Regions from separate parts of the Shewanella sp. MEBiC00475 genome, predicted to be linked through region 2. Evidence: predicted binding sites of a transcription regulator. Region 2 holds the regulator's gene; each other region holds the start of a gene.
What was found. Region 2 encodes sigma-54, which starts transcription at its own class of promoters, with help from an activator protein. Its sites were predicted from a motif close to GTTGGCACGNNNNTNGNNT; they were not measured.
Positions count from the first base shown of each region.

Region 1: the regulator sigma-54 is predicted to act here: its motif matches at 5,372-5,390, upstream of flgB (flagellar basal body rod protein FlgB).
Region 3: the regulator sigma-54 is predicted to act here: its motif matches at 3,439-3,457, upstream of nirB (nitrite reductase large subunit NirB).
Region 4: the regulator sigma-54 is predicted to act here: its motif matches at 4,732-4,750, upstream of hmpA (NO-inducible flavohemoprotein).

Region 1 covers NZ_CP039928.1:3,634,661-3,642,977, forward strand. Annotated here, with positions in the region: gene FCN25_RS16225 (DUF2947 domain-containing protein) at 214-693, shown strand; gene FCN25_RS16230 (chalcone isomerase family protein) at 748-1,317, shown strand; gene FCN25_RS16235 (flagella synthesis protein FlgN) at 1,439-1,900, opposite strand; gene flgM (flagellar biosynthesis anti-sigma factor FlgM) at 2,002-2,331, opposite strand; gene flgA (flagellar basal body P-ring formation chaperone FlgA) at 2,406-3,113, opposite strand; gene FCN25_RS16250 (chemotaxis protein CheV) at 3,482-4,402, shown strand; gene FCN25_RS16255 (protein-glutamate O-methyltransferase CheR) at 4,453-5,286, shown strand; gene flgB (flagellar basal body rod protein FlgB) at 5,424-5,822, shown strand; gene flgC (flagellar basal body rod protein FlgC) at 5,825-6,241, shown strand; gene flgD (flagellar hook assembly protein FlgD) at 6,265-7,050, shown strand; gene flgE (flagellar hook protein FlgE) at 7,110-8,317, shown strand, end outside.
Region 2 covers NZ_CP039928.1:2,820,344-2,828,660, reverse strand. Annotated here, with positions in the region: gene kdsC (3-deoxy-manno-octulosonate-8-phosphatase KdsC) at 1-256, shown strand, start outside; gene lptC (LPS export ABC transporter periplasmic protein LptC) at 253-813, shown strand; gene lptA (lipopolysaccharide transport periplasmic protein LptA) at 800-1,381, shown strand; gene lptB (LPS export ABC transporter ATP-binding protein) at 1,378-2,109, shown strand; gene FCN25_RS12495 (RNA polymerase factor sigma-54) at 2,252-3,736, shown strand; partial or broken gene raiA (ribosome-associated translation inhibitor RaiA) at 3,733-3,987, shown strand; gene ptsN (PTS IIA-like nitrogen regulatory protein PtsN) at 3,990-4,433, shown strand; gene rapZ (RNase adapter RapZ) at 4,430-5,293, shown strand; gene FCN25_RS12475 (HPr family phosphocarrier protein) at 5,314-5,589, shown strand; gene mgtE (magnesium transporter) at 6,088-7,452, shown strand.
Region 3 covers NZ_CP039928.1:4,085,039-4,093,355, reverse strand. Annotated here, with positions in the region: gene FCN25_RS18150 (NarK family nitrate/nitrite MFS transporter) at 1-340, opposite strand, end outside; gene nirD (nitrite reductase small subunit NirD) at 351-677, opposite strand; gene nirB (nitrite reductase large subunit NirB) at 674-3,277, opposite strand; gene FCN25_RS18135 (ANTAR domain-containing response regulator) at 3,500-4,192, opposite strand; gene FCN25_RS18130 (glycosyl transferase) at 4,180-5,358, opposite strand; gene cobA (uroporphyrinogen-III C-methyltransferase) at 5,351-6,244, opposite strand; gene FCN25_RS18120 (molybdopterin-dependent oxidoreductase) at 6,244-8,317, opposite strand, start outside.
Region 4 covers NZ_CP039928.1:2,586,993-2,595,309, reverse strand. Annotated here, with positions in the region: gene mprF (bifunctional lysylphosphatidylglycerol flippase/synthetase MprF) at 1-572, shown strand, start outside; gene FCN25_RS11465 (AcvB/VirJ family lysyl-phosphatidylglycerol hydrolase) at 569-1,969, shown strand; gene FCN25_RS11460 (DUF1499 domain-containing protein) at 2,139-2,873, opposite strand; gene norR (nitric oxide reductase transcriptional regulator NorR) at 3,049-4,629, opposite strand; gene hmpA (NO-inducible flavohemoprotein) at 4,817-5,998, shown strand; gene FCN25_RS11445 (PP2C family protein-serine/threonine phosphatase) at 6,142-7,299, opposite strand; gene FCN25_RS11440 (phospholipid-binding protein MlaC) at 7,308-7,883, opposite strand; gene mlaD (outer membrane lipid asymmetry maintenance protein MlaD) at 7,883-8,317, opposite strand, start outside.

The sequences.
Region 1 (8,317 bases), 810 kb from region 2:
ATAAACTGTTTCTATGCTCATTTTCACTCTTTTATAATCATCTTATTTACTTCATTGCCCTTCCCAGAATTGAGATATTTACTAGTATCAGTATTTTTTAACTACAGCTTTAATATTTCTTCAATCTCCACATCATTTATCTCTCTCGCTATCGCAGTCTGATCAGCTTTAGCGTTATAATTGTGCTTCATTTTTGTTGCTAGGAGCAATTGTTTGTCATATTCATATATTCCGTTTGATCTTTATAAGCGTAAGTGGATTTTTAACCATAAAGATTTGCCTGTATCAGATGATGATAAGGCCTTGATTAAACCACTGACTGATAAAAGTGCTATGGAAGTGTGGGATAAGTGGATAAGCAATAAGAGCAGTCGTGCAGAGCTGTTTGAAAAAGGTGACTGGCCAGCAAAGCAAGATGCTTGGACAGAAACTGAGCATTGGCAATCAGCCTGGGATTCTAATGACAATGCGATGCCTGAAGCGATTAGTGCGCATATTCAATGGCCCGATGATGCGGTGGTGTATTTTTGCTATGAAAAGTACCAAATAGTTGAAACTCGCTGGGATGTATTCGTACGTAATTGGAAGTGCTTTTTATTTTTTGATGATGGCCCAATTCTTATCTCCCCAAAACATAAGCAAGCATTAATGTTTCTACAGAATGGTCAATATAAATTAGGCGTTCGCGGTTAATTAACCCGCCCTAAGTTGTATCCGTTTGTATTACAGTTTTTTTAGAGAGTTTATATGAAATTATTAGCTTCAATTGGATTGAGCTTATCGTTAATGCTGCCGTTGTTTGCACAAGCTAGCATGATTGCAGATGTTGATGTAGCAGAGAAAATGACTGCTGCAGAGCAGCCATTAGTATTGAATGGTGCAGGTATACGCAGTAAGTTTTTTATGGATTTATATGTAGGTAGTTTGTATTTGCCGACAAAAATGCACACTCTAGAAGATGTGCTTGCTCAACCTATAGCGGTGATCCAGTTAACTATCACTTCAGGAATGATCTCTTCAAACAAAATGCGTAACGGCATAACCGAAGGATTTGAGGCAGCTACCGACAATGACACGCATTTTATTGCCAAAGACATTGAACATTTTACACAGCTATTTGCTGATGAAATTGTTGAAGGTGATCAATTTACTTTTGTGACTCAAAAAGGCAAGGGCGTGACCAGCATTAAAAATGGTCAGGTTCAGGGCGAGATAGTGGGTGAGGCTTTTCGTCAGGCATTACTTAAGATTTGGTTAGGTGAAGAATCTGCACAACAAAGTTTACGTGAAGCAATGCTAGGCGCAGTATCTAGCTAGGTCGCTACGCTGCTACGATTGTATAGCATCTAGCCGCGAAGCGTCTTCGACTCTAGGCTTTTCGCATGCTACAAAAGTAATTAAATGAGAGTCGCGAGGTCGCAGTGCTAATAGGTAAGTATTAGGCTGAAAAGTCATTGCCGAGAGTTGAAATGGTAGACGTTTTACCTTTGCCATTATAGGTTAAACTTGAAGCATTTCGGCTGGCTTGTAATGCTTGGGCAAAGCGATTGAGGCTGGCAATATTGAGCTCAATCAAGCTGGCATTCTGGCTGTTGATGTCTTTGCACTCTGCAAGAATAGCTTTAGCTTGCGCGACTTGTTGTGCCAGTTCAGCATCTGTTGTAAGCAGATTGTGTTGTGGGTGATTTGCTAATTTTTCGTCTGTGATTTTCATGTTGAATAAACATTGAGTTTTGTCTTTAGAAAGTGCTAGCAGTTTGTCTGCATCTTGTTTTGATAATGCCGATTTTTCTTCAGAAATAAGCTGTCTTAGCTGTACTAACGTTTTATTCTGGGTGTCTAATAGTCCACGAAGTTCATCGTGTAGCTGTCCATTTGGCTTTTCATTTAGTACGGTCATAAATTACTCTTAAGTTTTCTTAGCTAACACTTCACTATAATGCAAGGTTGCACCTATTGTTTGTGTGTCGTTAAAACAAATTAAAGAGTAACGTTTAACGGTTACTCTTTATTAAACGATAAACTGCCTAGCTCTGCTTCAAAACTGGCAATATTCGCTGCTAGCTTTTCAGGATCAACTTTATAGCGTCCTTCAGAGATAGCTTGCTTAATTTCCGCGACCTTTTTTTGGTCTACTTCAGGTAGCGATGCCATTTTCGTTTGTGCACCCTGAAGCTGTTGAGCTTGAGAGGTAATGCTGACGGAATCTGTTTTAACCGGTGCAGCTGATTTTGGGGCTGCAGTTGTTTTAGATTGCGCAGCAGACTGCGTATCACGAGCAGTGCGCATTTGTGTATTGTTAGCAGTGTTATGCTTAATGTCAATTGCCATGGGAGGCTCCAGCGTAATGAATCAGGTTTTCCATTCAGGTTATCGACACCCTAAGGGAAAACTTTAGCTTTATTTTACATTCTTACTTCAACTTCGCCAACGCCAATTACCACAGCATCAAATTGTTTACCGGTATTACTATTTTTCACTCTGATCACTTCATCAATATTACCGTCTCGCAATGCTTCGCCTAGGGTTTTTATTTGAACATTAGCCGTTTTAGCATAGATCGAAACCGTATCACCTTTGCAAACAAAACACAGATTATTGGTCAATATTGGCGAGTCTTTGCTAACACGACGTTGTACTCGTGAACCTATTAATGTAGATGTGTTAGAAAAATATTGGCCTTTTAAATTATATTGGTCGACATACATTATCTGTAAGTGATGTTGAGCAATGATTTGATCTTTAGAAAGTAACTGGTTTGCGACTACGACAGGATATTTTATTTCGACTCGAACTGAGATGTACATTTGCCATGGGTAGTCATAATCAGGGCTATCACAGCTTAATTTCACCATATTATTACGGCTAATTGCTCTTTCGCTGGCGAGTTCCACATTTATTGGTGGGTAGCACCGTGGTGGGTTTATTCTGCCCTCAAGATTTTGTGGGGTAATTTCTATCTTAGCTTTTGAGTCAGCGTCAATTTTTTTGGCTACCATCTCTTTAGCTAAGGTATAAATGGTCGATAATGTAGGTGTAACTATCTCTTCGCTAGCAAATACTGGCGAAAAAAAGGTTATTGAGCACAAAAAACATAAAAAAAATACTTTCATAATGAAGATACTAGCTTGTTTTGCCAGAATACACCTATACTTTGAAAAATGAATAATATGCGAGTTATCTCGGCATATGTAAGAAGTTAAGAATAAATAGCCTAAGGATATGACAATAACATTATCCTTTCGTCAAAAAAGTGTCGGTTTTCTGCGAGTATGAACCAATGCTAGTTTAAGCAAGTTACATGCCCACTTTTAGATTCGATCAATTGATAAGTATTCGCTAGGTTGGTGATAGTTTATACTCATGTTGAACTTGTCATCAGTAGAGAAACACATAAACCGTATTATGTTAAACCTAGGTTTATTATAATTTCAAAGAACAAATTATCCTTTTGGGTGACCGTTAACTACAAGGCTGTTTTATGTCGAGCATTTTAGAATCAGTAAATAAACGTACTCAACTTGTCGGGCAAAACAGACTAGAGTTGCTATTGTTTAGGCTTAATGGCCGCCAAAGATTTGGGATTAACGTGTTTAAAGTGAAAGAGGTGTTGCAATGCCCACCACTGACCACCCTGCCTAAATTAAATCGTTATGTTAAAGGTGTTGCTCATATCCGTGGAGCAACCATTTCTGTTATCGATTTAAGTGCGGCAACAGGCGGGCGTCCACTGACATCGACCGAAAATTGTTTTGTTATCATTTCAGAATATAACCGAAGTGTTCAAGGCTTTTTAGTGAGTTCTGTTGAACGTATTATCAACATGAACTGGGAAGCCATTATGCCTCCTCCACAAGGTTCTGGTCGTTCTTCATATTTAACCGCTGTCACTGAGATTGAAGGCGAGTTGGTTGAAATTTTAGATGTTGAAAAAATTCTCGATGAAATTTCACCGGTTAAGACTTCTATCAGTAAAGAGGTCAATGAAACATTAACCATTGATAGAGATCAACATTATCATATTATGGTTATTGATGATTCAACAGTGGCTCGTAAACAAATTATTCGCTCATTAGAATCTTTAAATCTGCAAATCGATACCGCTAAAGATGGTAAAGAAGCGTTACTTAAACTGAAAAGTATAGCGGCTGAAATGGATGATGTATCTGTTGAAATCCCGCTTATTATTTCTGATATTGAAATGCCTGAAATGGATGGTTATACATTAACGGCAGAAATTCGCGATGATCCAAAATTAAAGAATATAAAAGTGGTATTGCATACATCATTAAGTGGTGTGTTTAACCAAGCAATGGTAGAGAAAGTAGGGGCTAACGACTTTATTGCCAAGTTTAATCCCGATGAATTAGCCGCTGCGGTTAACAAACATTTGAGCTTATAAAGCCAATATTGATATTTTAGCTCATAGGTTCGTATATTTAGGAAGATAATGTGACAGATAAATCACTTGCTGAAGCAGAGTACAATCAATTTAGGCTGTTTTTAGAGCAGCATAGCGGTATTGTGTTAGGTGAGAATAAACAATATTTAGTGCGCAGTCGTTTAGCACCACTGATGGGAAAGTATAATTTACCTTCTTTATCTGAGGTGGTTAAAAAGTCAATGAAACCGACAGAACGTCATTTACGCACTGAAGTGATTGATGCTATGACGACGAATGAAACCTTATGGTTTCGAGACCGTTATCCATTTGAATTACTGCACAATACTCTGTTACCTGAGTACAGTAAGCTTGGTCGACCATTAAAAATATGGTCGGCGGCATGCTCTTCTGGGCAAGAACCTTATTCTTTAGCCATGACGGTGTTGGAATATCAGCAGCGTAAACCTGGTGCTTTGCCTGGTGGGGTAGCTATTCAGGCAACTGATTTGTCACCTTCAATGTTAGAACGCTGCAAGAATGCGGAATATGATGGTTTAGCCCTAGCTCGCGGTTTGTCTGAAGAACGTAAACGTCAGTTTTTTGATGCTTTACCGTCTGGCAATATGAAAGTGAAAGATAATGTTAAGCGTTTAGTTAATTTTAGGGCGCATAATCTCCTTGAAAATTATAGTTTATTAGGCAGATACGACATTATTTTTTGCCGTAATGTATTGATTTATTTTGGGCCAGAGGCAAAAACTAAAATTTTGCGGCAATTTGCTGCCGCACTTAATCCTAAAGGTATATTATTTTTGGGAGCGTCAGAATCTCTTGCGGGTTTGAGCGATGAATTTAATATGGTTCGCTGTAATCCTGGTATTTATTATCAAAAGAAAGTATAGATAAAATAATAACTTAATCTATTTACCATGCCGGCATTCGTCGGCATGTTTGTTTTTATCTTTAATTCGTTCCGAAAACCAAATTGTTGGCATAACCTTTGCTTTATTCCTATCAGTTAGCTGATGGAGGCAATTTTATGGCGATTAATTTCGATAATGCATTAGGTGTTCACCAATACTCATTGGGCGTACGAGCTCAAAGAGCAGAAGTGATTTCAAGTAATATTGCCAATGCCAATACTCCTCATTATAAAGCTAAAGATGTTGATTTTGCTTCTGCAATGAAAGCAGCAAGCACGCATCAAAATGGCTTAAGTATGAGCCAAACAACAGAAAAACATTTTGATTTAACGGCATTAAGCCAACAGCATGTTCAATATCGTGTACCCAATCAAGCCGATACTGGTGACGGTAATACTGTCGACACGCAAAAAGAACAAGCAGCATTTATGCAAAATGCACTCGAATACCAAATGTCATTAGGTTTTCTTGAAAGTAAATTTTCTGGCATGCGTAAAGCATTACGAGGTGATTAATTATGAGTTTATTTAATATTTTAAATGTATCTGGCTCGGGTATGTCTGCGCAGTCAGTGCGTTTGAATACTACCGCCAGTAATATTGCTAATGCTGACTCTGTTTCAAGCAGCGCAGATAAAACCTATCGCGCACGTCACCCAATTTTCGAAGCCGAAATGCTAAAAGCGAATAGCCAGCAAAATAGTTCGCCAGGCGTCAATGTAAAAGGCATTGTCGAAAGTGACAAACCATTGCAAAAAGAATATTCACCCGACCATCCAATGGCAGACAATGAAGGGTTTATCTACAAACCCAATGTCAATGTGATGGAAGAAATGGCTGATATGATTTCTGCATCACGCTCTTATCAAATGAACGTTCAAGTGGCTGATGCAACCAAGACTATGTTGCAACAGACCATAAGGATGGGTAAATAGTATGATTATTCAAGGAGGTAACAATGAGCCTCGTTAATGCTTACAGTCAGTCTTTACCACAGCAGAGCAGTAGTGCTTCTAATACCAGCGCGGCAACAAAAAGCTCGGTACAGACAAATACAACGACGACTACAACAGGTAATGTTTTTCTAGATAGCATCCGTTTACCTGAAGAGAGTGCGATCCCTGAAGCTAATGATCAGATGTTACAGCAAGAAGATTTTTTTGCTCTACTCAGTCAGCAGTTATCGATGCAAGATCCTTTTGAACCCGTTGACAACGACCAAATGATTGCGCAAATGGCATCATTCTCAACAGTAGATGGTATTTCAAATCTTAATGATGAAATTCTTAATCTCAATACTGTTATGAGCTCAAGCCAAGCATTACAAGCTTCTAGCTTAGTAGGGCGTAAGGTACTTATTCCTTCTGATACTGGTGCTATATCGACTGAAAGCCCTGAAATTAAAGCGGTGATTAGTACACCATCAGCAATCGAGTCTATTACGGTTAGGGTGGAAGATGCGTCCGGCCAGCTTATTAAGAGTTTTAATGTTGATGGCAGCGAAGGCGGCAATGTTGATATTACTTGGGATGGTTTAGACAAAAATGGTGAACCTGTTGAAGCGGGTAATTATGCCATTAAGGCCAGCGGTAAAGTCGATGGAACATCGGAAGATTTAGCGGTATCGACTTATGCCCATGTTGCCAGCGTGTCATTAGGCACAACGGCAACCGGCGCTATTTTGAATTTGCGTGGAGTAGGCGGAATTAAGTTATCTGACGTACTCGCAGTATCCGAAACATAATACGGCCAGCATTATAAAACTGGTCATATTAAAAATGAATTAATTGTGAGAGGTGAACTATGTCATTTAACATCGCACTCAGTGGTATCGCAGCCGCGCAAAAAGACTTAAACACTACTGCGAATAACATCGCGAACGTCAATACCGTTGGTTTTAAAGAATCTCGTGCCGAATTTGCAGATGTATATGCAAATTCAATTTTTGCCAATGGTAAAACAACAGTCGGTGGTGGTGTGACCACTACGCAAGTTGCGCAACAGTTTCATCAAGGTAGTTTGCAATTTACCAGTAACTCGCTCGATATGGCGATAAGTGGTAGCGGATTTTTTGTCACTTCATCAGGGTTAGACACACAGGATCTATCTTATACTAGAGCCGGTGCATTTAAAGTTGATTCAGACAATTACATGGTTGATGCAGCAGGTAATTTTTTACAAGGTTTCCCTGTGGATGACGATGGTAACTCAACCTCAGTCAGTTTAACCACCACGGATCCTATCAAGGTACCTGACACAGCGGGTAGTCCTGAACAAACCGAAAATGTTGGCTTGCAGATGAACCTTAATGTGGGTGAAGAAGCATTAGACCCAGCGAGTTTTGATCCTGATGATTCTGATACATTCAACAACTCTACCTCAGTAACCATTTACGATTCACTCGGTGAATCACATATCATGACCACCTATTTCATTAAACCTACCGCTGGCTCATATACAGGTGAAAGTAACTGGGTCGCTTTTTATGCGGTAGACGGTGAGCCGGTTGATGTGGCCAGTGGTACTGGGACTTATGATACGGATACCGATGGTGATGGTACCGTTGATGGAACGGGTACCGCATCAGCTGCTAATCCGAGCGGTGTAGGCACATGGTCAGGTGCGGTACTTAAATTTAACGATACTGGTAGTTACATTGGCAGTGAACCAGGTACGATTACAACTGAGGCACTGGGTACCGGTGGTGCGGGTGCTTTAGGCCCCGGAGCCGATGGTACTCAAACGCTTACAGTAAGCTTTAATACTCCAACTCAGTATGCTTCTCCGTTTGAAGTCACTGAATTGACTCAAGATGGTATTACCGTTGGTCGATTAACTAACGTTGGTATTGGCTCAGATGGTTTGATTACCGCCAGTTACAGTAATGGTTCAACGGTTCCGTTGTCACGTGTGGCATTAGTCCGTTTTGCTAACGAGCAAGGGCTTACTCAAGTGGGTAATACCTCTTGGCAAGCCAGTTTAGGTTCTGGTGAAGCATTAGCCGGTGAAGC
Region 2 (8,317 bases):
ACCTTTTGAGCAACTTATGTCTTTGTATAATGTGAGCGCCGACGAAGTCGCTTACATTGGTGATGACATGGTTGATCTTCCCGTGATGAAAGCCGTAGGACTAGCAGTATGTGTCGGTGATGGCCATCCGTTTGTAAAACAACAATGCCATATGACAACGACCCTAAATGGCGGACACGGTGCACTACGTGAACTGACCGACTTATTACTATTAAGCCAAGATAAATTTGCCACTGCTCATGGTATGAGTATATGAATAGAGTCACGCTAGGTATTGTAGTTTTTTTTGGCCTTGCTTTAATACTATACTGGCAAGCACAAATAAAGCGCAGTGAAATGGAGGCCGTGAAAGTTCGCGGAATTGAGCGTCCAGATTTTATTGCAAATAACCTTCAAACCACTGAATTTAATCAACTCGGTTTTGTAGAAAGTCGAGTCAGTGCCGAGCACATGGAACATTATGCTTCTACTGACGTCACTCACTTTACCAAACCTATCTACCTCATTTATCCTGAAAATGGTAAAGCACAGTGGCAATTAAGTGCAGACCGAGGACGATTAAATAAAAATACCAGCAAAGTCATATTAGAAAATAATGTTATTATTGATGCTATTGATATAGAAGAACCCCTACAATCACTGAGCACCCAAGCCATTACTGTGGATTTAACCACTATGATAGGTACCTCGCAGGAGATGGTGTATATCAAAGGAAAAGGGTTTATTATTCAAGGCTTAGGCCTACATGCAGACTTGAATTCGCAAAAATTATCGCTACTCAGCCAGGTAGAAGGGAAATATGAGCCACATTAATCGTCTCCACACTCGCGCCAATGTTATGTTATTAAGTAGCATACTTTGCCTACTGAGTTTGCCTGCCATGGCTAAACAAGGTGATCTTATGCAGGAGTTAAAAATTGCCGCAGTAAGCCAGTCTGCCGACATTAAAAACAATCAAATTGTCTTTAATGGCCCGGTTACCATTGTTCAAGGCTCGATTAATATCAATGCTGATCAGCTGCGGGCATTTACCCCCGAAAACAGCACCAGTAAAAGACTTATCGCCACTGGTTCGCCGGCAACGTTTTCACAAGAATTAGATGACGGCCAAATAGGTACCGCCAGTGCCGACGAAATTACTTATGATCTTGCCAGCACCACGCTCACATTAATAGGCAATGCCAAGCTTGAGCAATCAGGAAGCCAAGTTACTGGTAACAAAATTAAGTACAATATCAATGCACAAGAGTTGATAGCTGAAAGTACAGGTAAGGGACAAGATCGGGTCATCACGATTATTCAACCTGAAAACTTCCAAGATGAAACCGCGCCGAAGCAAAAACTCCCTGAAATCCCTGTTAACAAGCAGAACAAACAATGACCCAAATAACCTTAACCGCTGAAAATTTAGCTAAAAGCTATAAAGCTCGTCAAGTTGTTAAAGATGTTAGTTTAACGGTTAAAACTGGCCAGATAGTGGGTCTTTTAGGCCCTAATGGGGCGGGTAAAACAACCACATTTTATATGGTTGTCGGCTTAGTAAAAAGCGATAAAGGTCGGATCTTAATTGATAATGACGATCTCACCGCCGATCCAATGCATCTTCGAGCCCGTAAAGGTATTGGTTATTTACCGCAAGAAGCCAGCATTTTTCGTAAGCTCACTGTACACGACAATATTATGGCCGTGTTGCAAACTCGCAAAGAGCTCAACAACGACCAACGAATTGAACAACTTGAGCATTTGCTAGAAGAATTCCACATTACCCACATTCGCGATAATCAAGGCATGTCGTTGTCGGGTGGAGAACGTCGTCGCGTTGAGATTGCACGCGCATTAGCTGCTAATCCAAAATTTATTTTACTCGATGAACCCTTTGCTGGTGTTGATCCTATTTCAGTTATTGATATTAAAAAAATTATCCAACAACTGAAAAGTCGCGGTTTAGGGGTATTAATTACCGACCATAATGTTCGTGAAACGTTAGATGTTTGCGAGCGGGCCTATATTGTTAGCCAAGGTAATTTAATTGCTGAAGGTACACCTGATGAAGTATTGAGCAATCAACAAGTTCGAGCTGTGTACTTAGGTGAACAATTCAAGCTATAGTTAAGTTACGGGTCTTTTAAACTATCTAACTCGTTTTGTTGAACGTTAACTAAATAACGTTAAATGTCATTGATGTATGTAACAATCAATACAGTATTTTAGATTGTCATTTTTATGGAAATCATCTAGGGATAAGCGGTAAATGAAAGCGTCACTCCAACTCAAAATGGGTCAACACTTAACCATGACCCCACAATTGCAGCAGGCTATTCGCTTACTGCAATTATCGTCATTGGAGCTACAGCAAGAAATCCAACAAGCATTGGATTCAAACCCATTGCTTGAAATAGAAGATGAGTTTTCAGAAGCAAAAAACTCCGCAAAAGAAAATCGAGACCAAGCTGATACCGACTTTAGTGACAACAGCAGCGTTAATAAAGAAAAAGACACCTCTACAGTTGACACTGCAGAGTCTATAACCAAAGAAACCATGGATGATCTAGCCATGGATACGACATGGGACGAAGTGTATACCGCCTCCCCAATGTCAGGTTCAGGCAGTGCGAGCATGCGCGACGATGACATGCCATTCCAAGGTGAAACCACCGAAGGTCTGTATGAGCATTTAGAATGGCAAAAAAATCTTACTCCCTTTTCTGAGACCGATTTAGCAATTGCCACCGCTATCATTGATGCTGTTGATGAACAAGGTTATTTAACCCAAAGTACCGAAGATATTCTCGAAGCAATGGGCGATGAAACCGTTGAACTAGATGAAGTTGAAGCCGTATTAAAGCGCATTCAACACTTTGATCCTGTTGGTGTAGCGGCTAGAGATTTAAGCGAGTGCTTATTCATCCAATTAGCGCAATATGCCAACACAACCCCCCATATTGATAATGCTCGTCTGCTGATTAAAGACTATTTAGATTTAATTGCCGGGCGTGATTTTAGATTGTTAATGCGTAAAACAAAGCTAAAAGAAAACGAGTTGCGTGACGCTATCACCCTAATCCAGTCACTTAATCCTCGTCCAGGTTTATTAATTACTGCCGTAGATGACGAATACGTCATACCCGATGTTACGGTACTAAAGAAAAATGGCCGATGGGTTGTAGAGTTAAATCCTGACAACATGCCAAAAATTGGCGTTAATCAACAATACGCCGCCATGGCGCGAAGCAGTAAAAATCCGTCGGATAGTCAATTTATTCGAGGCCACTTGCAAGAAGCTAAATGGTTTATTAAAAGTATTGAAAGCCGTAACGACACATTACTCAAAGTGGCCAATTGCATTGTACAATTTCAACAAGGTTTCTTTGAATATGGCGAAGAAGCCATGAAACCAATGGTATTAAATGATATCGCTGAAGCTGTAGAAATGCATGAATCAACCATTTCACGGGTGACTACCCAAAAATACATGCACACCCCACGAGGACTGTTTGAACTAAAATACTTCTTCTCTAGCCATGTCAGCACTGACGATGGCGGTGAATGTTCATCTACTGCAATTCGTGCTTTTATCAAAAAATTAGTTGCTGCAGAAAACCAGCAAAAACCGCTGAGTGACAGTAAAATGGCCCAACTTCTGGCTGAACAGGGCATAAACGTTGCTCGTCGTACCATTGCAAAATATCGTGAAGCAATGATGATTCCACCGTCTAACCAACGTAAGAGTTTATAACCTACAAGGCAACGGAATATATTCATGATAAATTTTCAAAGCTTGAACGACACTCCGATCAGAGCCATAATGCAAACGTTGCGCTCAATGTATAAAAGTTACAACAAAGATCAAAAGCCAGTAAAATCACAGATGGCATAGTGATGTTTGCCATGTCAGAATGTACTGATATGTATACTGCAATAGACGCCCTGATCGATAAGCTCAACCGTCAGGTAATTAAACACCAACAGAAGTATACACAACACTAACGATGGAACTTTGTACCATTCTGCGACCGGAGTGCACTACCTGTGCCACCCCGGGCAGTAAGAAAAAAGTACTGGAACTCATCAGCAACTTAGTCGCTGCCCAGTACCCACCCCTATCTTCGCAAGAGGTTTTTGAAAGCCTTTTAGCGAGAGAGAAAGTGGGTAGCACAGGTATAGGAAATGGCATCGCGATACCTCATGGTCGATTGACGTCTATCGATCAGCCCATTGCCATATTTATTAAGTGTGAAGAACCCATTGCCTTTGATGCAATCGATAACCAACCAGTTGATCTGTTATTTGCTTTATTAGTGCCGGCAGATCAGTGCCAAGAACACTTAAGCACGTTATCGAACATGGCCCAAAAACTAAGTGACAAGCAAATATTGAAACAGCTTCGTAAAACTCACGACTCAACAGAACTTTATCAGGTTATCACTGCATGAAACTTGTCATAGTATCAGGACGTTCAGGCTCAGGAAAATCAGTAGCCTTAAGAGTATTGGAAGACCTAGGATATTATTGTGTTGATAATTTGCCTTTAGCTCTTATTGGCACATTATTAGCCCAGCTCAAAGGTAGTAATGATTTAGTGGCAATCAGTGTTGATGTACGCAACATTGATGAACAAAGTAAAGTGCTTCAAAATCAATTAGCCCTGCTTGAGCACGACACTGAAATTATCAGCTTCTTTTTAAACTCCAATGATAAAGTTCTACTCAAACGCTATAGTGAAACTCGTCGATTACATCCGCTATCTAAAAATCATATTTCACTGCAAGAAGCGATCAAACTAGAAGGACGCTTACTTGAACCAATCGCAAAAATTGTTGACCATTATATTGATACATCAGCACTGAATATTTACGAATTAAGTGACCAGGTTAGGCAAATATTACTAGGCAGTGTTGATAAAGAGTTAGTGATTAACTTTGAATCTTTTGGCTTTAAACACGGAATGCCGACAGAAGCGGACTTTATGTTTGATGTACGCTTTTTGCCCAACCCACACTGGGAAATAGAGCTGCGTCCATTTACTGGTTTAGACGAACCTGTACAAGAGTTTTTAGGGCGCCAGCCATTAGTTAATAAGTTTATCTGGCAAATTGAAAACCTATTCGAAACTTGGATGCCTCACTTAGAACGTAACAATCGCAGCTACCTTACTATCGCCATTGGCTGTACTGGTGGTCAACATCGCTCAGTGTATATTGTCGATCAATTGGCAAAACGATTTAGACAAGGCAGTAAACATACAGTGAATGTTCGCCACAGAGAATTAGATTTAAATGGCAGTAACAGCTAAGTGAACATAGGATCGAATCAATGATCAAACTTGAACGCCAAGTTAGTATTTCAAACAAATTAGGTTTACACGCCCGCGCAGCGACAAAGTTAGCCATTCTAGTAGCTGATTTTGATGCCAATATAACCTTAATTCAAGATGAAAAAAGTGCCAGTGCAGCAAGTGTCCTAGGGTTGTTAATGCTCGAAAGTGGAATTGGAAAAATGATCACAGTGACAGCTGAAGGACCAGATGCAGAAGCGGCCCTAAGCGCAGTGTGCGATCTCATTAATGCCAAATTTGATGAATGTTGCTAAATTTGTACGCTTAGAAGCTCGGCAATAGAGAGTCGCAAAATGTAAGATTAGCGCTAAATATGTCAGTAACACTAGCTTCTATTCTATAATGCTCACAAACCATATGCCTATATTAGATGTTGCGCCCTGAACTCCTCAGCCTCATACTAACGCAGTAGCCACAACAATATTATTTACATATTCACCTCACAAGAATAGCCTTTATGTTTACCTCAGGTAGTCAATACCATCACATTAAGTATTGTTTTACTCTGTGAATGTTTAGCGCTTAAGATGACGAAAATATACCCGTTTTAGTAACCTCCGGTGTTGCTTGATATCCGGAAAGCACACCTCTATTGTTTAATTAAATAATACGGCGATATAGAAACCCGCCCAACAGAAACCTTCAGGCATTCCATTTTTCGTTGCATAGGTTTCAACTTTGTAACTAATAAACTTGAGCCAGAAAAATCAGAGAAATAAATGATTGCTGTGTGATGAATAGGAAGTAGATATATGGGTAAAGAGTACCTAGACAATGAAATTACCGAACAACGCCTCAATCAACTTGCCCAAGCACTCGACAGCGGTATGTTTGTCCACGCTCGCAACATGTTACATACCATGTCGCCTAATGATGTCGCCCTTATTCTTGAATCATCTCCGCCAAAAAATAGACAAGTGCTATGGCAATTAATTGACCAGCAACATACAGGCGAAATTCTTGACGAATTAGGTGAAGAGCTAAAAGATTCACTTATTAGCAACATGACTCCAGAAAAGCTTGCTCAAGCCACAATCGGCATGGACACCGACGATCTCGCCTATATTCTTCGTAGCTTACCTGACACGGTTTACAAAAAAGTACTCAAGTCGATGAAAAGCCAAGACCGAGATCGAGTTGAACAAGCACTGCGTTACCCTGAAGATACCGCTGGCAGTATCATGAATACCGATACAGTCACGTTACGACCAGATGTCAATATCGAAGTGGTATTACGCTATTTACGTCAACGAGGAAATCTCCCCGACTCTACCGATACTTTATATGTGGTCGACCGCCAAGATCATGTATTAGGCGGAGTAAGGTTGGTCGATTTATTAACATGTAACCCCAGTGTAACTGTCCGCAGTATTATGGACACCGAACTAGAAAGCATTCCCGTTGAAATGTCTGATAAAGACGTAGCGCAGAAATTTGAACGACTCGATTGGATATCTGCTCCTGTGGTCGACAAACAAGCAAAATTGCTTGGACGGATCACTATCGATGACATTATTGATGTAATCCGTGAAGATGCCGAACATTCAATGATGGGCATGGCGGGGATGGATGATGATGAAGATACCTTTGGCCCAGTGCTTAAAAGTACCCTGAGACGCTCTCTATGGTTAATGATTAACTTATTCGCTGCACTGCTTGCCTCATCAGTTAGCAACATGTTTGAAGGTACCTTAGAGCAATTTGCCACCATTGCGATTTTAATGACCATAGTACCAAGTATGGGTGGGGTTGCCGGTAATCAAACCTTAGCACTGGTGATCCGTGGTATTGCACTGGGACATATTGGTCAAAGTAACTCCCGTTGGTTGATAGGTAAAGAATTAAGTATTGGATTATTAAACGGCTTAATGTGGTCTATATTGGTATTTATTGCGGTATGGTTGTGGAAAGATGACATAGTGTTAGGCGGGTTAATCGGCAGTGCAATGCTGATTAATATGACGGTAGCCGGCTTTGCTGGTGCCACGATCCCAATAATGTTGAAAAAGTTAAACATCGATCCTGCACTGGCGGGTGGCATGGTACTCACCACGGTGACAGATGTAGTTGGCTTATTTGCATTTTTAGGTCTAGCCACACTGTTTTTAATACACTAGAGCTTATAGTCCAATATATGAAATGCTCTGTCGCGGTATTTCAGACTTCAATCGCTGCTATTGAAGTCTGAATCAAGCTCAATTAGAGGTAAGAGATAGGATAAATAAATACAAAACCTTGAAAGTAAGCAGGGTAAAGATTGTCATTTATTTTGCTAACAATGCTACTTCAGCGATTAAAAGCCGCATTAATAACGAGACTATTGTCAGCCGATACTAGGATCTGTTGATCTTAGCCGGTTATATTTTGTTCGAGATAAAAGTGTTTTAGTCGAGGCTAGTGCATTGCACCCTAGTAATTTAAGCACCACTCGCTTAACAAATACTCGCTCAACAAAGAGTAAAACACTTTTAGTTGAGGCTATCGGGCAGTATTTTCTGACTATTTCGACAGTGTTATCGACTTTTTATGTAGAATAACCACACAACAAAGCCTCTGCCTTGTCATTCACAGTTTCAGTCATGGTCCAACAATTCTCTGCAAAAACAACCTTGAAAGAACAACAGCCCCTGAACTGTTAGCAAAGTAAACAGCTATTGAACTCATTTTTATTAGGCTGAGTTGAGCTTAAACACTTAATGTCATGCATAAACCAGTGTAAATCTTGTTTTTGAACCGTTAATAATTGGTACCCTATTAACCTAATAACCCTTGTCCCCATATTGTCATTAACATGACCTATTTTTGCCATATTTCTCATCCATACTCCAAGCCAATAATTGTGTTGACATCGTAATGCTTAAAATAATATTTTTCACCAAATTAGTGCAATTGCACCAAACAAGATAAACAAAATAAAATCATGAATTCATAGGATTTTATAAAGCACTGATAAACAACAAGTAAAATTAATTCATAAAGTTG
Region 3 (8,317 bases), 1.3 Mb from region 2:
TCAGAAAACGTGCCAAGGCTAATTGCTCAAAGGTATCTGCCACTGCAAACATAAAACAAGGTATAGAACAAATTCCCATCAATGCTGAGTAAGTGATCCTTGGACCATATTTATCGGTAACCATGCCAATGATAATCCGTGCGGGAATGGTTAACGCCACATTGAGGATCAACAAGGTTTTAATTTGCGATTTAGTTAGCCCTAAACTGTCGGCAATCACACTGACTAACGGGGCGGCGTTAAACCACACCACAAAAGTAATAAAAAAGGCCATCCAGCTCAAATGCATTATTTTCATTTTACCGCGAAAAGAAAACAGATTAAATTTTTCAGCACTCATATTGCCTCCTTTATGACTGAGCTAAGACAAAAACATTGCCTTGTTCAGTTTTAATGTCGAATGGTTTAGCGACTAAATCATCATTTTCAATACAACGTCCCGTATCCAAACGGTAATGTTGTTTATAGAGAGGCGAAGCAACACAAAGCTCACCGTCAATTTCACAAATCAACCCTCTGGCTAACAAGCTCACACCACTAGCAGGATCGATATTATCAAGGGCAAACAAACCGTCATTACCGAGGTTAAAAATAGCCACTGCACGACCCGCTACCCAAGCCGCTACGCCAGTGCCTTTCGGCATGTTTGCTTCGCTGCACACATTTATCCAACTCATACTAATTCCTCCACTGCGGGTTGTTCGATATCATCTGTAATATCTTTAACGGCAATCGTTCCTGCCCCAGCATCTTTAATGCTAGGGAAACGTTGATCTCGAATACGTTGATAAGCATTAGCATCTGCTGTTGGTGCATCATTTGGGTTAACAAACTCATTAAAGCGAGCCAAAAACTCAGGTTGATCAAGACTGGTTTTCCATTCACATTGGTATGTGGCGGCAATATGATCCATCTGTTGCTCTAAGGTCGAGTTGATCCCCAAAACATCATCAATAACGACTGATTGTAAATAAGCTAGACCACCTTCTAAAGAGTCCATCCAAGTAGAAGTCCGCTGTAATTTGTCAGCGGTTTTGACATAAAACATCAAAATACGATCGATGTACTTATATAGGTCTTCGGTGGATAAATCGGTAGCAAATAAATCACCATGACGAGGACGCATGCCACCATTTCCGGCAACATACAAGTTCCAACCTTTATCGGTTGCAATAATCCCAATGTCTTTACTTTGAGCTTCTGCACACTCCCTAGTACAACCTGACACTGCAAATTTTAATTTGTGCGGACTGCGTAAGCCTTTGTAACGATTTTCTAAATCGATAGCGAAACCGACTGCATCTTGTACGCCATAACGACACCAAGTACTGCCAACACATGACTTAACTGTTCTTAGTGATTTGCCATAGGCATGGCCAGTTTCAAAACCAGCATCAATGAGTTTTTTCCAAATTTCAGGTAACTGCGATAGCGGTGCACCAAACATATCAATGCGCTGTCCACCAGTTATTTTGGTATACAGGTCATATTCTTGGGCAATTTGGCCCATAGCGATGAGTTTTGTTGGGGTTATTTCACCACCAGCTACTCGCGGTACAATAGAATAAGTACCGTCTTTTTGGATATTGCCTAAGTAAGCATCATTGGTGTCTTGAAGTTGTACATGGCCAAGATTTTGATCCAGCACATAATGATTTTGTAGGCTGGCAAAGATAGATGCGGCTGCAGGTTTACAAATTTCACAACCATATTTGTGGCCACTGGCAGAAGGTTTGCCATGCTGAGTGATTAAGGTATTAAAATCATTAATGCTTTCCACTTGGCATAAGTGATACAAGGCTTGTCGGTCATGATCAAAATGGGCACAAATCCCAGCATTAAAATCGAGCCCTGCAGCTTGCAACGTTTGATCAATAATTTTTTGAACTAACGGCGCACAACCACCACAACCCGATGCTGCGCGAGTGCATGATTTAATCTCGGCTATTTTATGGTTACCCGCATTAACAGACTCGACGATGTCACCTTTGGTTACTTGATGGCAAGAACACACAATAGAAGTGTCTTTTAAATCAGCTTCATTTTCAGCACCGGCTAGCAATAACTCAACCGCAGAACCTTCAATCTCGTCTTGAGATAAATAGGCATCGAGCAAGCGACTGTAATCGCTGTTATCACCAATTAACACCGCACCTTTTAAAAATTTACCGGTTTCGTCTAACCATAATTTTTTATAAATGCCCGCTTGGTTATCAGATAACTCAACAAACTGTGCATTATCAAAACCACGGCTAGCACCAATTGCGGCTACATCAACACCCAACAACTTCAACTTGGTGCTCATGTCTGCACCGGTAAATGACTGTGAAACAGTATTTGATGCTAATGAGGCAATATGGGAAGCCACAACACGGGCCATTTGATAACCTGGAGCCACTAAACCAAATATTTTTTGCTGCCATAATGCACATTCACCAATAGCATAGACATCTGGCGCAGAGGTTAAGCAGTAATCATCAACTTCAATACCGCCACGTTCACCAATATTGATATTTGAAACACGTGCTAATGAATCTTGTGGACGAATACCGGCAGAAAAGACAATCATGTCAGTTTCAAGATAAGATTCATCATTAAAGGTCATTCTATGTAATGCCGTTTCACCGTCGATAATCGCGGTGGTGGCTTTTGATGTATGAACACTCACGCCGAGTTGTTCAATTTTACTACACAACAAATCACCCGCTTTGTCATTTAGCTGAACGGGCATCAATTGTGGCGCAAACTCAACAACATGGGTTTTCACTCCGAGTTGTTTCATGGCATTAGCGGCTTCTAACCCTAATAATCCACCACCAACAACAACCCCAACTTTGCTATTTTGCGCAGCAGCTTGAATGGCCTCAAGATCTTCAATGGTGCGATAGACTAGACATTGAGCGCGATCGTTACCTTGAATCGGAGGCACAAACGGAAATGATCCTGTAGACAGTACGAGTCGATCATAATGGTAATTATCACCTTGGGCACTCGTGACCGTTTTAGAGGCTATATCAATTGCGGTTATAGGGGTGTTTAAGTGAAGCGAAATGCCCCAGTCTTGATAGTCTTGTGCACTGGTTAACATTAATGGATCGGCACTACCGGTCTCAAAATATTTTGACAATTGCACTCGGTCATAGGCTGGACGAGGCTCTTCTCCAAACACATGTACATCAAACGTTTTATTAAGCCCTAAACTACACAATTGCTCAATAAAGTGATGACCTACCATGCCATTACCGACGACCACTAATTTGGGTTTTGAGACTGCCATATCCTACTCCTTCATGCCACGGACTGTAAAAAAACAAAATGGCGCCAACTCCGCTTAAAGAGTTGGCGCCATTGCCAGTTACAATCCCGATTTTTTAAATTTTACTGTTTGAACATAAATGGTTTAAAACCATTATCGACATTCAGTATCATACTGTGATGTTGCAGGCTTTATGCCAACAAATAAAAAACTATAATTGATTGATTTACCTTAAATTAAAACTTAACAACCTTTACGTTGTGACGATAACTTGTCCACTTTAGGGATAATCGCACCAACATGAGGCGCACCATTATTGCTCACAGCTAAAGTCTCTGGTGCCAACGGACTTTTTTGCGGTCTGGCCACGGCAATAATTTGTGCCGACATTTGTGCCAAAGACAACCCTTTTTGCATCGCTTGTTGTTGAATAATCTGATGTGCTTTAGCTTCATCAAATCCTTGCGCCATGACAATTAATTTTGCCTGACTGAGCAGTTTTATACTGCGAATTTCATCATCCAATTTCTTAAATTCAGCTAAGGTTTTACTGGCAGCATCAAAACGCGCTTGGGCCAAACTTATCACGCTGGTTAATCGATTTACCGTTAACATCTCTGGGATAAAAGTAATGCGGCCACAATCAAGTAAATCGGTTAACGCTGTCTGCTGCCAGGTTTTGGCATTGACAACTATCACCATAGGCTTACTTGTTAATGTACGTTGAATTAGCCCTTGGATTTGACCGTGTAATGTGTCAGTTAATACCAATAAGGTATCAAATGTTTGTTGATGTAATCGTTGCTCAACTTGACTCACAGAAGTCAGCACAGTGACATGTCCAAATGCCGCCATACAAGCTTGATACTGCACCACATCACAATCGACTACAGGCACGGCAGAAAAACTCGGATCACAAAATATTAAACTGCGCATAAAAACTCCCTGCTCCGCCATTGTTTTAGTGGACTATCTGTTGTATTAAAACGGTTTTCCCAACATTTCAGGCTTAAATCAACTGCTTGTTCTGCTGTAATAATTGCAGTTGTATTGGGTTCTGTCATAGCTGATTTACGACTCAGTAATAGCAACACAGTAGCCAAAGTGGCCGTAATACTGCTAAGCGCTTGCTCAATCATGGTGCGCGACATTAATGCTGTTAGTTCACTGCTTACAAATGGCTGCTTCTCGCCCCACAACAGCGCAAGAATCTCGCTCGACAATTCTGCTTGACCCACTTTTGCACCAGAAAAGCCTTCTAATAACGTAGGAATAGATAAGCTCAATACCGCTATATTATCTGTCTGTCCGTTGACGACAGTTATCGTAGTCGACACTCTTGGATTACATTCTGTTTCGCCTTGTAAACCTTTAAAAATAGCAATACTGCCATCATGATATTCACCGTTTGCAAATAACACCTCACAAATACCTTGGTGCAAATTATCTAACCCTGGATGAAAATAACTGCGCAGACTTATCGGCGCATTTGCAGGATTGATACAACGCACTGCAGTTTGAATTAAACTGCGTAATCCTAATTCTTGATGTAATTGACGACACTCATCTAACACGGGGGCTAAGTCACCTGCGCGTACATAAACAATGTTATCTGATTGCAATGCCGCATTAGCGCTTTTTGGGGTAGTACAACAAGCAATATTTACCGCACTTAAGCAAGATTCAACATGGCGGCGATGTGGTAACGCTAGGCTGTCGCCGTGCAACATGACACGAATACCTTGGCTAGCTAATAATTTAGCCACCAACAATAACCAAGGTAACTGCTCACGCTTACCCGCATACACAGGCCAATCAATGTCAACAGCTAATGAACGCCAATCATGGTCTAACGTATGGCGTAAACCAGCCACCATTCCAGCGACTTCTTCTGTCGTTTCACCACGAACGCGCATTAACATCATGGCACTCGCCATCTGTACCCGAGTCGCTTTCCCTTTCGAAAAACCTTCAAGCAATAAGCTGGCCTCAGCAAAAGTTAATGCCCGCGAGCCTTTCTCACCCTTACCCAAGGCTTTTATCAATAACCGAAAATCAAACTCATCGACTGATGTCAGGGTTAACTCGCCAATTTTAGGCATAAAGTGCCTCATACTCATCAGCTGGCTGTGGTGAAGCAAAATCAATATCGTCGAGTAAAGCACCAAGCTGTTGCCCGACACTCACCACTTCACCAATAATGATTAATGTTGGTCCAGAGTCTTTAATGGTTAACGCGGCATCAGACATAGAGTCTACGGTTGCATAAGTAACAATTTGGTTTGCTCTACCGCCATTGGTAACGAATGCCACCGGCAAATCAGCTGCGCATAGTGTATCGAGTAACCCAATAGAGATTCTTGCGGCTTGTTCTTTACCCATATAAAATACTAATGTCGATTGTGCCGCTAATAATGCCTGCCACTGCGTAGGCGCATTTACATTATCGACATCGGTCATCTTAGTGCCAGTTATCAAGGTTACGCTGCGCGCCATACCACGAAAAGTCAATGGAATACCTGTACTTGATGCACAACCTAACGCCGCGGTAACACCGGCAATAAACTGTGACCGGATCCCCTGCTGTGCCAAGTAAAGCGCCTCTTCAGAACCTCGGCCAAAAATATGTGGGTCTCCGCCTTTTAAACGTACTACTTTTAATCCTTGCTGAGCCAAACTCAGTAATAATGTATTAATATCTTCTTGCTTAACACTTGGCTGGCCGCAACGTTTACCAACAAAGTGGCGCTGACAAGATGGCGTCACCAACGTTAAAATATCGCTGCTCACAAGGCTATCAAACACTAATGCATCTGCTTGGGCGACAATTCGAGCAGCTTTAATGGTCATCAAATCCAACTGACCACAACCAGCGCCAACAATGGCGACTTCGCCAGCTTGCAGTTCACGGGTATGTAATCCATCAGTAATACTGCCTAAAGAGTTAATTGGCTGATGACCTTTTATCATTGCGTCTACGCTATTCATTAGGCAACTTCCTCTTCTACTGCATGTTGATGTTCAATTTCTGTGTACGATAATGCATCCAGCCAACTTTGCTTGGCACACTGCTTTACTTCACTGTTACAACTACCACAATGACGCCCGCAACCTAATAATGATTGAGTGTTGTCTAATGCCTGTTCAAAACTGATGTTAGCGACACCATCACTCATCACTTGATCATTAAATTGGTTATTCATTTCGGCGCTAATCTTCGCTTCGGTTACACCAGTACAAGCACACACTAATGGGCTGTTGCCCGCCTTTATTTGTTGATGTAATTGCTTAATGAGCTGGTTATCTAAAGGTTTACCAATAAACGCATTCATTTGGGTTAACGCGACATCCACTTTAGTGTCAGATAACAACTTTAGTGCTTTCAGTAACCCTTTCTCCATATTGCATTGGATATATAAAGGCTGGCCATCTATCGTTAAGGTCCATTTTAGTGAATGGGCTGTCGCTTGGTAGGCAAAACCGTCGTCGATATCTGTAAAACCAATGTGATGACACACTCCGTTCTCCAGCGTTTGTGTTACTTGCCAACATAGCCCGTGAGCAGAAGAGTCGTGTTGACCAAAAACCACACCTTGCAGAGCCAGTTCAACAGGACTTAATGTCACTGGTTGACACTTAAACCCTGGTTGTTTTGATATTGGATCGACACGTGCATCTAATGCCTGATTCACTCCTTTGGTCAGCGAAAACTGTGCAGACCAATGCATCGACATCAAAGCCATATTTGTCGGTATTTCATCATCGACAACGGCGCGAGCGACCGTGAATGAAGGTTGGATAATGAAATCAGGGTTAGTGAGCTCAGCAGAGTATTGTTTAATTTGATTTTGAATGGCTTCAATTCGGACCAAGCCACCTTCTGTTAAAGAAAATGTGCTGAGTTGTGATGAATGGATGAGAACAACAGGTTCTGGAATACTAGCTCGTAAGCTAGCAATATGCCCAGTGCGAGTCATGGTATGCCACTGATCCCGACTACGGCCGCTATTAAGTAACAGTGTGTTACTCGGTAACAATTGCTGCGAAACATTAGCGGCTGGCGCAACAAACTGAGCTTTACCCGTTGCGGTAGCAAATACACCATCACTGAAAACACGCACGTTTTGTTGACCAATTTGAGCCGACAAAGCAATAGGCCATTGAGTTGGTGCTAATGCATCATATTGTGCTTTGGATAAATCTGTTAGCCCAGTAAGATCAAACATCTTAGTCGGAAAAACCTGTTTAACCTTAGCTGATAATGCTGCAAACTCGCTAAATACACTAACGTTGTCATCAAAATTAAAGCCATCAAAGCCCATTTTTTTCGCTACCTGACTAAGCGCCCACCAATCAGGTTTAGCTTGTCCTTTGGCTGTGATAAAGCCACGCTGGCGGGTAATAGTACGCTCACTATTTGTGACGGTACCGCATTTTTCCGACCAGCCTTGAGCAGGAAGTAATACATCAGCAAGCTTGGCTGTATCTGAGTCTGGGCTGATTTCAGACACCACCACAAAAGGACAATCGGCTAATGCTTGTGCTATTTTTTCACTGTTGGGCAAAGACACCACAGGATTGGTACCCATAATCCAAATAGCTTTGATTTTACCTTCGGCAAGGGCATCAAACATCTCAACCGCAGCTAACCCTTTCTGATCTGCTACTCTGTCAGTTTGCCAAAAATCAGCTAGTAACTGCTGCTCCGGTTGTGAAAATCCCATATGACACGCTAACTGAGTCGCTAAGCCTCCTACCTCACGGCCGCCCATAGCATTAGGCTGCCCTGTTAACGAAAAGAATCCACAACCAGTTTGACCAATGTGCCCTAGCGCAAGGTGGCAATTAATCATCGCATTCGTCACATCGGTACCGATGGTTGATTGATTAACCCCCTGACAAGATGCCGTAAGCACTTTATTGTTATTGACGACTAATTGATAAAAATCTGTAAGCTGGGTGACTGAAACACCGACTTCAATGGCAAGTTGGGTTAAATTGGCGCTTAATTGTTGCGCCTGGGAAACCACAGTATCAAAGCCTTCTGTGTGTGCGGCAATG
Region 4 (8,317 bases), 230 kb from region 2:
TAAATTGCTCGCAGGTTTCTGAACATTTAGTGGAGTTAAAAAACGTTTCTGATCAATGGTTAGAAAATAAATCGACCCACGAAAAACAATTTTCGCTGGGATTTTTCAATGAAAGTTACATTGTAAAAACTCCTTGCGCCGTTGTAAAAAAAGATGACCTCATTGTGGCCTTTGCTAACTTATGGCAAACAGACAATAAAAATGAGTTATCCATCGATTTAATGCGTTTCACAGATGAGGCACCTACAGGCGTGATGGAGTGGTTAACCATAAAATTGATGCTATGGGGCAAGGAGCAAGGCTATCAACACTTTAATATGGGCATGGCACCTTTATCTGGATTAGACACCCATGAATTAGCACCGCTATGGCACAAAGTTGGCCATATTATCTTCGAAAGCGGCTGTGAATTATATAACTTTGAAGGATTACGTCGTTATAAAGAAAAATTTGACCCTACTTGGGAATCTCGCTATTTAGCATTACCAAACAGCTTAAGTTTACTGCCGGTAATGCTCAGCATAACAAGCTTAATCTCTGGTGGAACATTCATGGGAGCGTTGAAGAAATGAGTAAACTGATTTTCATACTGATATTAATAATCTCTAGTGCGGTGCAAGCAGAACAACAGGAAATCGTTAATTACGGTGGGTTTGGCGACATCCATATTTACAATCATAATCAAAAACCAACCCAGTTAGTGTTATTTGTGTCCGGCGATGGTGGCTGGGATATCGGTTTTATCGATATGGTAAAACAGTTAGCCACAACTGGGGCAATGGTTGCAGCGATTGATATTACCCATTACTTAAAAGTCATTGGTAATGAAAAAGGAAAATGCTCTTATCCCGCTGCAGACTTTGAATCACTTAGCCAATATTTACAGCAAAAATATCAGTTTAGACAATACTCCCTCCCCGTTTTAGTTGGGTACTCTTCTGGTGCAACATTAGTTTATACCGTACTGGCTCAGTCACCTCCAAACACATTTCAAGGCGGAATTAGTTTAGGATTCTGCCCTGACTTGCTGCTGGATAAACCGCTATGTCAAGGCAATGGAAGTCTTTCATGGCGCAAGGACCCTAAACTTAAAAATAACTACTTATTCGATATCAATAAGCAGTTACCGAGTGCTTGGTTTGCGTTACAAGGAGAGAATGATCAAGTTTGTAATGCTCAAATCACCAAAGATTACGTTGAAAAAGTCGGTAATGGAAACATAGTGATGTTACCCAAAGTTGGCCATGGATTTGCGGTTACAGAAAATTGGTTTTCCCAATTTCAGCAAGCATTTAATCAATTAGCGGCTAAAGAATTGAAAACTGATGCCACTATTAAGCCAGACAGCTTAAATGATTTACCCCTCATTGAATTACCGACCACCAGCAATAAAAACCAGCCACTTGCGATTATATTAACCGGTGATGGCGGTTGGGCTGGTATAGATAAGTCAATTGGTGAAAGCCTCAATAAACAAGGGATCCCGGTTGTTGGTTTCAATTCATTACAGTATTTTTGGAATCGCAAATCACCCGAACAAGCAGCCTTAGATCTTGGCAATGTTATTAAATACTACACAAACCTATGGAGTCGAAAACAAGTGATACTTATTGGCTACTCTAGGGGAGCGGATGTATTACCTTTTATGAGAAATGGATTAACCATAAGCGAGAAAAACCTGGTAAAAGAAATGGTGGTACTTGGCCAGTCGAAAACTGTCGATTTTCAATTTCATGTTAGCGACTGGCTAATGGCAAATAATCATGATACTGAGTTAGCCGTGATACCAGAAATGCAGAAACTCACCGACCAAAATATTCTTTGTGTGTACGGTATCGATGAGAAACCACTCACCACATGTAGCCAATTAAACCCTGAAAACTTTCATATTGTCGAAATGTCAGGCGGACACCATTTTTCGGGTGATTACGAAAAGTTAGTCCACATTATTTTGGAACATATTCAATAAATAATGATTTAGCCTTGTCATTTAGTCTCGATAAATCATAATTTTGTATACATCATTCAGCCTGCAAAATAGATTTAATAAACCTCAACAGATTAAAGCAAAAGGGAGCGTTCACGCTCCCTTTATAGATAACAATCTGTATATTCTAGCGCGAAACACAAACGCTAAATCATTGGCTGAAAAGTTGACTAAATTCTTGAATTCGCTTTGCGTTAACACCCGCATCGCCTTTGCCAATCCGCGACACGCTGCGTAAATTAATGCGACTGCCCCGTTCTAATGTAGACACAACAACCACAACATCGTCAGCAAAATTGAAAAAAGGCGTTGTTGCCGTACTTTCAAAGCGCAGTGCTTTTGGGTCTTGATGGACAATCGTCCAACCCATGGTTTTCGCGACAGCTAATGCCTTTTGATAAGCCGCTTCAACCGATAAATCTGACGTAATAGGTTGAATATTAGGGAAAACTTGTCGTTGCTGCGCGGCGATATCTTCTCCACCATAAACCAAAGTATTTCTCGCTCCAATCCGGCTGTCAGTTAAAAACTCAAATTGCGGTGGCGATTGAATATTGGTAGTAATATCGTGAATAGGTGGGTATTTAACAGGGTTGCCCACCATTGCGATAATGCTTGGCGACAATATGCCCATGCCAAGTAATAATGCCACAATCGACTTAACCTTTCCCTTAGTACCACTGTTAGTAACAAGAGTGATAACCAATGCTACCAGTGCGACAACCACTACCACATACCCCAACAGGTTATTGTAATTACGACTGGCTATAAAGCCGACTATCGGCTCCCACAATCCCAGTGAAGAGCCAAACACCATTAAAGCAGCAACCAATACAGCGACTATGGCAACAATCAGCGCGATATTACCTATATTACTTTTTTGCATCACATCAATCCTTTATGTAACTCTAATTAACCCAGTGTATATTGACCTGGATTTACTGGAACTAATTTCTGAATAAAAAATATTCTAATTAATCTCAAATCGTCATGACTTCTGAACGAGATGACTTCAGATGAGGTGATTAACCGCTCACGCCACTGTTTTGGATACTTCACTCTTAATATGCCGTATTGGGGTCAAGTCCTAAGCGGCGCATGGTGCGGATTAAATTACTTCTGTCTAGCTTTAAACTCCTGGCAACGGCGGCTAAATTACCTCGTTCGTTCGCTAACACTGTTTGTATGATTTGTCGTTGGTACTCATCGGTTGAATCTCGTAGTCCAAGAGTTAATACCTGCGATAATGCGGCAGCGGCATTAGTGTCGCTGGTATTATCAATCTCGGCTATCGCTGGTGCTACAGAATGGCTCACAACGAACTCTGACCCGAGATGAACACGACTGATACTAATAATACTGGCATGACGCCCTTGCTCACTAGTGGCACGAAGTGCAGCACGGCTTAACACATGCTCTAACTCGCGCACATTACCAGGCCAATGATATTGCGTTAACTGATCAATTGCTGTTTGTTGTAATCTTAGTTTAGCGACCCCAAGCTGATGTTGGCTTTTTTCTAAAAAATAGCCCGCCAGCAAAATAACGTCTTTACCACGTTCACGTAATGGCGGCACTGGAAGAGGGTATACACTCAAGCGATGATATAAGTCTGCCCTAAAGCGACCTTCTTTGACTTCAAGCTGTAAATTACGGTTGGTTGCGGCCACAATTCTGACATCCACCACAATAATATTGTCGCTACCGACACGTTGAATTTCACCATTTTGCAATGCACGTAATAACTTAGCCTGTACCGCAAGTGGTAACTCACCCACCTCATCTAAAAATAACGTACCACCATCAGCCAATTCAAAGCGGCCACGACGATCGCTTACCGCACCAGAATATGCGCCTTTTACATGGCCAAATAGTTCACTTTCAACAATGCTTTCTGGCAATGCTGCACAGTTAATTTGCACTAGCAGTTGCTCACTGCGACGTGATTGCTGATGAATACTTTTGGCAACCAGCTCTTTACCCACACCAGTTTCACCAGTAATTAATACCGATAGATCGCTGGCGGCAACGGTATTTATCTCTGACAATAAATTCGTAATGACGGCACTATTACCAATAATAGTCGACGGTCCCGTTGTGGCTAACATGTGTTGAGCCACTTGATGGTTGCGCTCAACTTGAACCTCTAACGCTTCAATATGTTCACTGGTTTTAATAGCAGCAGCCACAGCAGCAATATAAGCGCGGGTTTCTGTTGGGTTAAGCGAATCAAAGCTACCCGCTTTCATCGCGTCTAGGGTTAAAACGCCCCAAGCTTTACCATCAATAAAAATGGTACTGCCCATGCAATCATGCACGTGTAATTGTTCACTACCATCATCGACTAAACCGTCGTAGGGATCGGGCAGTGTCGATTCAGCATCAAAGCGGGTAATGTGTGGGTTAGCCAAAATCTGCTGTAAACGTGGATGGTGGTTAATCGAAAACTGTCTGGCGAGAGCTTGTTGCTTTAACCCTACAACGGCTACTGGCACTAAGTGGTCATGTTTAAGTTTCAACAAGGCCACCACATCACATGGGATAGCGCGCTGAATCGCTAAAATCAGCCGTAAGTATCGTTCCGATTTTATCAGGTCACGATTTAAGTCTTCTACAATGTCTATAAAGGGAACAATATTCATAACAAGTCAAATCAACCTAATTTAGGTTAATTTGACATACTTATTGATCTAGGTCAAATTAACCTTTAGAGATTTTATCCTTTATAAATCAGGTTGATAAACATTGGCACGTTATGTGTAATGTCTAGAGATACAAGGTAATTGATTGAAGCTTATCGCTATTTTATATTCAAAAAGGAAATCATGAATGTTAGACACTGCAACTGTTCAAATTATTAAGGCTACCGTGCCAGCACTGCAAATTTACGCTAATGATATCACCAGTCATTTTTACCCATTACTGTTTGTACAGCATCCAGAAGTATTGCCTTATTTCAATCAAACTAACCAAGGCAAAGGCACTCAACCTAAAGCACTTGCTAACGCTGTTATCGCTTACGGTGCCAATATTGATGAATTAGGTAATTTGAGTGAAGCTGTCAGTAAAATTGTTCAAAAACATGTGGCATTGGGTATTTTGCCTGAACAATATGACGCTGTTGGCAGCTGTTTATTGCAGGCAATTAAAACCGTACTCGGTGATGCAGCAACAGACGAAGTCCTTGACGCTTGGGCCAAAGCTTACGGCCAATTAGCCAACATTTTGATTGCTGCCGAAGAATCAATTTACACGGATAACGAACAGAAAGCCGGTGGCTGGCGCGGCGAGCGTGACTTCACATTAGTTAAACGTGTAGATGAAAGTTCGGTTATTACCTCTTTTTACTTCCAACCCGCTGATGATAACGGCTTACCCAGCTTTGAAGCCGGACAGTTTTTAACCCTAGTATTTGACGATATTGACGGTGTATCGATGCGTCGTAACTACAGCTTGTCTGATGCTGCCGGTAAAGATTACTTAAGAATTAGCGTTAAACGTGAGCCAAATGGTGTGGTATCTAATCACTTACATGACAATATTAAGTTAGGCGATAAAGTAAAATTACGTGCCCCAAGTGGCGATTTCACCTTACGTAAAAACACCAAACCGTTAATTTTACTCACTGGCGGTGTAGGGATTACTCCTGCGATAAGCATGCTGAATACTGAAGCAGGTTCAGGCCGCGATATTCGCTTTATTCATGCGGCCATTAATAGCGATGTCCATGCGTTTAAACAGCATGTCGATCAACTTTCTACTGCCCACAACCACATTAAGCCGCTGTACATATACAGCCAGCCAGAACAAGGTTGCCAACCCCATGCAACAGGGTTTATTAATGCATCACTCATTGCAGAACAGTTACCTGCAGACCGCGATGTAGAATTCTACCTGCTCGGCCCGACTGGTTTTATGAAAGCCGCATTGGCCATCGCCACCAGCTTAGGTGTACCAGAAAACCAAATTCATTATGAATTCTTTGGCCCATCTGAAGCATTAACCGCTTAATAGCCCAATAAGCAAAAGCCCTGACCATTAGGTCAGGGCTTTTTATTAACCGGTAGAATTAATCTTATTCAATCATTTAAAACGGCATATCATCATCCCACTCGTTATCCCAATAATTATAAACATTGTCGAGTGAGTTAAGCTTAAATAAACTGGATAGCGCACATGGTCAAATCATCCTGAAATTCAGAAAAACCACAAAACTGTTTCATTTGCTGCTCTAGAAACTCCAGCATCGCCTCGGGTTCATCAGGTGCTGCGCTGATTGCTTTTTCTAAGCGATCGAAACCAAATAATTCTTTGTGGGCATTTTGTGTTTCGATGACCACGTCTGTATACACAAACAAGATATCACCCACATCAACACTAACCCGGTAAGTATCCCAATTTTGCTCACGCAGTACCCCAATCGGAATTCCACCTTGATCTAGGGCTACCAGCCTATTAGCTTTTTTCAAATACGCATGAGGATGGCCGGCATTAGCATAAATAAGTTCTTTTTCTTTGAAATTATAACGCAACACTGTGGCAGTTAAAAAACTGCCACGGGGCTTTTTAGTAAAAAAGTGTTGGTTAATATAATTAAGCACCTCTGAAGATGTGCTGTTTAAATCTTTAGGCTCAAAAGTACGTAAAATAGCATCTATCATCGCCGTTTCTACAGCAGCAGCAGGGCCATGCCCTGATACATCAGCAATAATCATTCCTACATCGCCTTGGGAATCTGGACGACTTTTACCAATATCAACTATATCTAAATAGTCACCACCCGCACCTTTCATTGCTTTATAGGTATAAGCCATTCTGACAGAACTAAGCTCAATACCTTTGTCTGGTAACATCAATTGTTGTAAGCGCGAAATTTCCTCTATCTCGTCACGGATCCATACTTGAGCCGCATTGAGTTGGGAAGACACTTCAGAAAACTGGAAGCTTTTTAACTGATACATTAACTTGAAATACAGAGCGCTAATATGGTGTGACTCATGCCCTGAGGGTGAATCAAGTAGGATAATACACTCATATAAGGTCGATTCTGTGCCAAAAGGCAGCCCCCAGCACATCTTGCCATCATCATTTAATGGCAATATTTCAGCAATATTGTGCTGTAATCGCAAGGTTTGAAACTGCTTATAGAGCTTACTGTAATGCTCATCGCATAAGGATGAAAAGTTACAGCTAATTTGGCCATTTTTTTTAATTAAGTAATAATTATATTCACTTAGCGTGAGGGCTAAATTCGTTTTAAACCATAACGTTTCATCTATGATGCTGTTAGCTAACGCTCTATCAATCTTCAAGGGCAACCTTATCCTTGAGCTAATTTAGCAGTAAGGGCTTCGTTTAAGCCACTGACACCACTTTTCTTTAAGGTGCTTTGGTAATCATTGCTAAAGGTGCGGATCATCGATAAACCTTCAGCAACAAAATCGTAAATTTTCCATTCATTATTTCGTTGATAAAGCTGATAAGAAACCGGAATGGTATTTTCTTTGGTATGAATTTCAGTATCTACCGATGCATAAACCTTTTTCTTAATGGTTTCGCTGGTGTAATCAACCGTTTGATTATCATATTGTTCTAACAATACAATATAAGTATCGACTAACACCCCTTTTAATAACACCATAAATTGACGTTTTTCAGTATCGCTAGCCTGTCTCCAGTACTTACCTAATACGCGTTGTGCCGAAGCTTGTATATCTACATGCTTTTCAATCACATCACTGAGTGATTGTTTTTTCTGTTCAACTGACAATGCGCTATCTGATGCAATACCAATGATATCTGCCACGCCCAATTTAACGCGTTCGGTCGGTTCTTGTGCCGCTAAAGCTAAAGACGGCATCACTAACATCATAAGTAAAAAAATTATCGATTTCATTATTTATCCTGACTAAACATATATTTGCTAATTAACTCTTCAATGCTGATAGATGATTCAGTATCAATAAACTCATCACCATCTTCCATATTAATATCTGAACCACCGCTAGATATTTTAAGAAATCTGTCACCGATAATGCCAGATGTCCGAATAGAGGCGACCGAGTCATCAGGTACCGTAATCGTATTATCTAATGACACTTTAACCACAGACTCATACGCTTTAGGGTCGTAATTAATTGATTGAATTAATCCAACGCGTACCCCAGACATTTCAACAAAAGCACCTTCTTTTAAACCTGAAGAATTTTCAAATTTAGCCACTAAGGTATATTTACCACTATTGGTAACCGATGCCCCGCCAATGGTAACAGACATAAATACCAAGGCCCCAATCCCGAATAACACAAACAGGCCGACGAGAAAATTGAC